2 regions of the Paenarthrobacter aurescens genome follow, and region 1 is predicted to be linked to the other one. Evidence: riboswitches for the same ligand, from Rfam matches in the RefSeq annotation. Region 1 holds a riboswitch; the other holds the start of a gene.
The links. Region 1 has a riboswitch for glycine ahead of gcvP (aminomethyl-transferring glycine dehydrogenase). Riboswitches for the same ligand answer to the same signal wherever they lie in the genome.
Positions count from the first base shown of each region.

Region 2: another riboswitch for glycine. It lies ahead of gcvP (aminomethyl-transferring glycine dehydrogenase); the one in region 1 lies ahead of gcvP (aminomethyl-transferring glycine dehydrogenase).

Region 1 is NZ_CP157456.1:984,777-988,185, reverse strand. It holds gene gcvP (aminomethyl-transferring glycine dehydrogenase) at 1-1,752, opposite strand, end outside; glycine riboswitch at 1,934-2,031, opposite strand; gene ABI796_RS04740 (TetR/AcrR family transcriptional regulator) at 2,125-2,664, opposite strand; gene ABI796_RS04735 (MFS transporter) at 2,738-3,409, shown strand, end outside.
Region 2 is NZ_CP157456.1:4,172,468-4,175,876, forward strand. It holds gene gcvP (aminomethyl-transferring glycine dehydrogenase) at 1-1,528, opposite strand, end outside; glycine riboswitch at 1,677-1,775, opposite strand; gene mscL (large conductance mechanosensitive channel protein MscL) at 1,947-2,420, shown strand; gene ABI796_RS19390 (amino acid-binding protein) at 2,713-3,409, shown strand, end outside.

The DNA of each region.
Region 1 (3,409 bases):
CTGCTCGTCTCCGCGGGACAGGTGGTAGCCGCGGATGGCCAGCAGACCCGCGAGCTCGCCCTGGGAACCGGCGTTGGGCTGGATGGAGACTTGGTCGTAACCGGTGATCTCCGTCAGCTGCGACTCGAGGTCGGTGATGAGTTCACGCCAGCCCTCGGTCTGGGAGTCCGGGGCGAACGGGTGGATGGAGGCGAACTCCGGCCAGGAGATGGCTTCCATCTCGGCCGTGGCGTTGAGCTTCATGGTGCACGAACCCAGCGGGATCATGGTGCGGTCCAGCGCGAGGTCGCGGTCCGAGAGCTTGCGGATGTAGCGCAGGAGCTGGGTTTCGGAGCGGTGGGTGTTGAACACCGGGTGCTGCATGAAGTCGCTGGTGCGCTCAACGGAAGCCTCAATTGCAAAGCCCTCAGCTGCCTCAAGTACTGAAGCGCCAAACACCGCTGCGACGTCGGCCACAATCCCGGAAGTAGTGGTTTCATCAACCGAGATACCAACTGTGTCGGCGTCGATGCCGCGCAGGTTGATGCCCTGGGCCTCGGCAGCGGCCACGAGCTCGCCGGCCTTGCCGGGGACACGAACGGTGATGGTGTCGAAGAAGGAACCGTGAAGGACCTCGACGCCGGCAGCCTTCAGTGACGCTGCCAGGGTGCGGGCGTGGCCGTGGGCGGTTTCAGCGATTGCCTTCAGGCCCTCGGGTCCGTGGTAAACGGCGTACATGGAGGCGACGATGGCCAGCAGTGCCTGCGCGGTGCAGATGTTGGACGTGGCCTTCTCGCGGCGGATGTGCTGCTCGCGGGTCTGCAGCGCCAAGCGGTAGGCGGGGACACCGGCGTCGTCCTTGGAAACGCCCACCAGACGGCCGGGCATGGAACGCTCCAGGCCCTTCTGGACGGCCATGTAAGCAGCGTGCGGTCCGCCGAAGAACAGCGGCACGCCCAGGCGCTGCGCGGAACCAACAGCGATGTCCGCGCCCTGCTCACCCGGAGGGGTGATGAGCGTCAGTGAGAGGAGATCGGCAGCGACTGTGACCAGTGCGCCGCGTTCCTTGGCCTCTGCGATCACGGCGGAGTGATCGAACACGCGGCCGGACACGCCGGGCTGCTGCAGGACGACGCCGTTGATGGCACCTTCGGGAAGACCCGAGGACAGATCAGCTACCTCAACCTCAAAGCCGAGCGCCTCTGCACGACCTTTGACGATTGCGATGGTCTGCGGGAGGCAATCGGCGTCGAGGACCGTCTTGCCATCCTGGGCGGCCTTGTTCTTGTTGGCGCGGCGCATCATGAGCACGGCCTCGGCCACGGCGGTTGCTTCATCCAGCAGGGAGGCGTTGGCGATCGGCAGGCCAACCAGGTCCTGCACCATGGTCTGGAAGTTCAGAAGCGCCTCGAGGCGGCCCTGGGAGATTTCCGGCTGGTAGGGGGTGTACGCGGTGTACCAGGCCGGGGATTCGAGGATGTTGCGGCGGATCACCGGGGGCGTCACGGTGTCGTAGTACCCCTGGCCGATCATCTGGACGGCGGTCTTGTTCTTGGACGCGAGCTTGCGCAGCTCGGCCAGAACTTCAACTTCGCTCAGTGCGTTCTGCAGGGTAAGGGCAACGTCCTGGCGGATATCGTTCGGGACGGCGGTGTCCACCAGCGAATCGACGGTGTCGTAGCCAACGGACTTGAGCATGGTCTCAATATCGGCCTGGCGGCGTGCGCCGATGTGCCGATCGACGAAGGTGGTGGAGGCAGAACTAACCGTCACGAAGGAACTCCATTACTTGGGCGGCGTTTGGGTACGCCGCAGTGGCTGGGTTCCTCCCCGCACTGTATTGGACCTGAGAGTTTCCGCGCCGTTGCGTGAACAACCATCGCTTGCACCGTCGGTGAGCACAGCGCTCATTCACCCTGAGGTGGGCTGAGTGCCTGCTGCTTTCCAGAGTTGCCTCGCCGCGGCGGTGCGTGGGCCTGAGAGATTCCTGGGGAGGGTTTGCTCCTACGGCGCCTGCATCACTTGCTTGCAGGACTCTCCCGCCGCAGATCAAAGGCATGTTCAGTTGTGTGTGGGCACCACGTTGGGCACGTCACAAGACTTAATTGTCCTACGCGCCGGGCTTTGCAGCAAATGGAAGAACCTCTACTTCCGCAGCCGTTCCAGGACTCCCAGGAGGATTTCGACGTCGGCCTCCCGCCCGGCGTTGCCGCCTTCCTGGCCGCCTTCAAAGATTGCATTGAAGTAGAGGCCGTCTCCCATGTAACTGACGGCCTTGGCAACTTCCGGCCCCACGTCTTCTGCCAGCACGTCCAGCCACCGCTGTTGGATGGCGGCAAATCGGCGGCGGGTTTCTTCGTGGGCAACCTCGGCCAGCCTGGTGGCGGCGACGAACGCCCGGTCCATGGGTGTATCCGCCCAGAGTGAGGAACGGATGAAGTAGGCGGCGGAGCCATCAGGGGCAGCCTTCATCAGCTCGGTGTCTTCATCTGCCAGCAGGTCCAGTCGCTCCAGGAGTGCTGTGATCAGCGCTTCTTTGTTGGGGAAGTGGTAGAGCAGCCCACCCTTGGACACCCCTGCCCGCTTGGCGACGGCATCGAGGGTGGCGGCCCGCTCCCCTACTTCAATGAGGAGGGCTTCAAAGGCGTCCAGAACGGCGTCCCGGGCAACTGGTTTTCGTGGCATGTGTCCATCATTCCCTAAAGGCTCAGCGGGGTACTATTTGTAACTGTACCGTCTGGACGGTATAGTAAGGGCCATGTTCTCGCCGTCCTCAACCCAAGCATCCCGTTCCGCCAACCCCGTCAAGGGCCAGGCTGCACCGTGGCTCGACTGGACGGCGCTGGCACTCCTGATGTTTCCGGTGCTGCTGGTGGCCGTCGACAACACCGCGCTCACCTTTGCCCTCCCCGAAATCGCCCGGTCCCTCGACGTAGGCGGCGTCCAACTGCTGTGGATTGTGGACGCGTATCCCCTGGTCCTCGCCGCATTGCTCGTCTCCATGGGCAACTTGGGCGACAGGATCGGACGACGGCGGCTGCTGCTGATCGGCAGCACGGGCTTCGCGGCGGTTTCGGCTGCTACGGCATTCGCTCCCTCCGCTGAATGGCTGATTGCCGGCCGCGCCGGCCTTGGTGTCTTTGGCGCCATGCTGATGCCGTCCACCCTGTCCCTGATCCGGAACATCTTCACCGACCCCAACCGCCGCCGGCTGGCCATTGCCGTGTGGGCTGCAGGCTTCTCCGGTGGCGCCGCCCTTGGCCCCATTTTTGGTGGCTGGTTGGTTGAACACTTCTGGTGGGGTGCTGTTTTCCTGGTTGCCGCTTTCCTGCTCCTGCCGCTGCTGGCTTTCGGCAGGGTCCTGATTCCCGAGTCCAAGGACTCCAATCCCGGACGCGTGGACGTGCGCAGCATCCTCTTGTCCGTGGTG
Region 2 (3,409 bases), 1.2 Mb from region 1:
CAGTCGCATTCAATTTCATGGTGCACGAGCCCAACGGGATCATGGTGCGGTCCAGCGCGAGGTCCCGGTCTGACAGCTTGCGGATATAGCGCAACAGCTGCGTCTCGGAACGGTGCGTGTTGAACACCGGATGCTGCAGGAAATCCGACGTGCGGACCACGGATGCGGGCAATTCGAACCCTGCGGCGTGCCCAACCGGGCCGGCACCGAAGGCGACGGCTACTGCGGAGAGGACCTCCGGCGTCGTGGTTTCATCAACGGACACGCCAACAGTGTCAGCATCGATCAAGCGCAGGTTGATGCCGCGGGCTTCGGCGGCGGCGATGACCTTCTCCGCCTTGCCGGGAACGCGGACTGTGAGGGTGTCGAAGAACGTCTCGGACACCAGTTCGCGGCCGGCCTTCTGCAAAGCCGAGGCCAAAACACGGGCGTGTCCGTGGACTGTTTCGGCGATCGCCTTCAGGCCCTCGGGACCGTGGTACACCGCGTACATGGAGGCGACGATCGCAAGCAGCGCCTGAGCGGTGCAGATGTTGGACGTGGCCTTCTCGCGGCGGATGTGCTGCTCACGGGTCTGGAGTGCCAGGCGGTAAGCAGGTACGCCGGCGTTGTCCTTGGAGACGCCCACGATGCGGCCGGGAAGCGTGCGTTCCATGCCTTCGCGGACGGCCATGTAGGCAGCGTGCGGGCCGCCGAAGAACAGCGGCACACCGAAACGCTGCGCGGTTCCGACGGCGACGTCCGCACCTTGCTCGCCCGGGGGCGTGATGAGGGTGAGCGCCAGCAAATCCGCGGCGACCGTCACCAGCGCACCGCGTTCCTTGGCGTCGGCAATCACGGCCGTGTGGTCGAAAACGCGGCCCGAAACGCCAGGCTGCTGCAGGACAATACCGTTGATCTCGCCGTCGGGAAGACCCGCGCTGAGGTCGGTGACCTCAACCTCGAAGCCGAGCGCCTCGGCGCGGCCCTTCACAATGGCGATGGTCTGCGGGAGGAGGTCAGCGTCCAGGACGGTCTTGCCGTCCTTGGCCGTCTTGGACTTGTTGGCCCGGCGCATCAGCAACACAGCCTCAGCAACAGCGGTGGCTTCATCCAGCAACGAAGCATTGGCCACGGGGAGTCCGGTGAGGTCCTGCACCATGGTCTGGAAGTTCAGGAGAGCCTCAAGGCGGCCCTGCGAAATTTCGGGCTGGTACGGAGTGTAAGCCGTGTACCAGGCCGGAGCCTCCAGGATGTTGCGGCGGATAACGGGCGGCGTCACAGTGTCGTAGTAGCCCTGGCCGATCATCTGGACGGCGGTCTTGTTCTTGGACGCGAGCTTCCGGAGCTCGGCGAGGACCTGCACCTCGGTGAGGGCGTCCTGCAACTTCAGGGCAGTTTCCTGGCGGATGGAATCGGGGACGGCGACCTCTACCAGGCCGTCGACAGAGTCGTAGCCGATGGCCTTGAGCATGGTGTCAACATCAGCCTGGCGGCGAGCGCCGATGTGCCGGTCCGCGAAGGCGGTGGGGGTTGATTGAACAGTCAAGAGGAACTCCATGATTCAGGCGCCCAGTGAGCGCTCGATGATGTGGGGTTCCTCCCCGCTCTGTATTGGACCTGAGAGATTCCGCAGGAATGGCTGCCTGCTTGCACCGTCGGTGAGCCCGGTTACCCGGACTGCTTTCCAGAGTTGCCTAACCGCGGCGGTACATGGGCCTGAGAGATTCCTGGGGAGGATTTGCTCCTACGGCGCCTGACTGGATGTACCGGCAGGACTCTCCCGCCGCAGATCAAAAGCGTTGCATCACGTTCAGTGACACGCTTCACACCATAGCGGGTTGTTTTGAAAAAGCGCAAGCAAGGTGTGTCAACATCCCTGCCCTTGTGACAAGTTCCTGAAACCTTCGAGTGGTAGTTTGAACTCTGCTGAGCCAGACACCCGCACCAAAAACGGAGGACTATCCATGCTTAAGGGTTTCAAGGACTTCATACTTCGCGGCAACGTGATCGAGCTGGCCATTGCCGTAGTCATCGGCAGTGCGTTCACCGCTCTCGTTGCTGCTTTCACCACCAACATCATCAATCCCGTGATCGCCGCCGCCGGTGGCATGAACGCTGACGGACTCGGCTTCAGGATCTGGGACAACAACCCCGCCACGTTCATCAACTTCGGTGCTGTTTTGACCGCGCTTGTGACCTTTGTGATCACAGCCGCCGTGGTCTACTTCATCTTCGTAGCGCCCATGAACAAGATCAATTCCCTGGTGAAGAGCCGCCTTGCTACCGAGGAGCCTGAAGAAGAGCCCCTTCCCGCAGATACTGCCCTTCTGGCCGAAATCCGCGATCTCCTGAAGGAAGCAGCGGCCCACCGCTCCGATCGCGCCTCGGATCTGGACTCCACCCTGGACAGCGAGCTCGATTCCGACCGCACTCGCTAGAGCAGGCAACACCCGGCAGGCTCCCCGGCCCGGCCGTTCTTGCACGGTTACGCTCGTGCACGGTTACGCTCCTGCCCGGTTACCAAGTCAAAACCCGGCATCCTCAACGCGAGGATGCCGGGTTTTCGCGTTGAGAACGCCGTCAGAAGGGCACAAACCGGGAGGGAACGCACGCTCCAGGCCAGATTATTCACCGGCCTCACTATTCACCGGCCTGACTATTCACCGGCCTGACCCCAGAACGTGATTCCAGGGCAACGGGTTTGAAACACGGTCAGGGCAGCATGAGAACATGAAGCCCATCCCGAGCACTCCCGTCACCGCGGATCTCCTCTGTGACGTTTGCGGCCAATTGCCCGAAGCTTCCAAGGCGCGGCTCACGCTCGCGAACATCGCAGTCATGCTTCCCATCGAATTGCTGGTTCATGCGGCAGTGGTTGGCACCCATTTGCCCTACGTGGCCAAGGTATTGCTGCTGGCGGTCACCGCCACGGTATTGGTCATCTGGGTGGCTGAACCATCAGCGGCCAAGGTCCTGCGACGCTGGTTGCACGCGCCGGCACTCCGCCAGCGGCACAAATTGCACCTCGCTCCAGCGCTGTGGCGCGCCCGAACCATCTTGTTGGACCAGCCAGGGTCCTTGCAGAAAATGACCCAGTCCCTTGCGAAGATCGACGCCAACATCCTGAGCCTCCACGTCCACCCGGTGGCCGGCACAGGCCGCGTCCAGCCTGACCTCTCCGCTGCATCCGCTGCATCCACGGCATCCGCGTCCAACGAACGGGTGATGGACGAGTTCGTTCTCTCCACCCCGGGCGAAATCACGGAGCAGGAACTTCTGAAAGCACTTCACGACGGCGGCGGGCATGAGTCACATGTTTGGCCCACCACAGCTCTGGCCATGGCAGACGGGCAAACCAAGGCCCTGAGCCTTGCAACCCGCGTCGCAGGCAACCCGCAGGAGCTCCCCTTGGTCGTCGCCGAGCTCC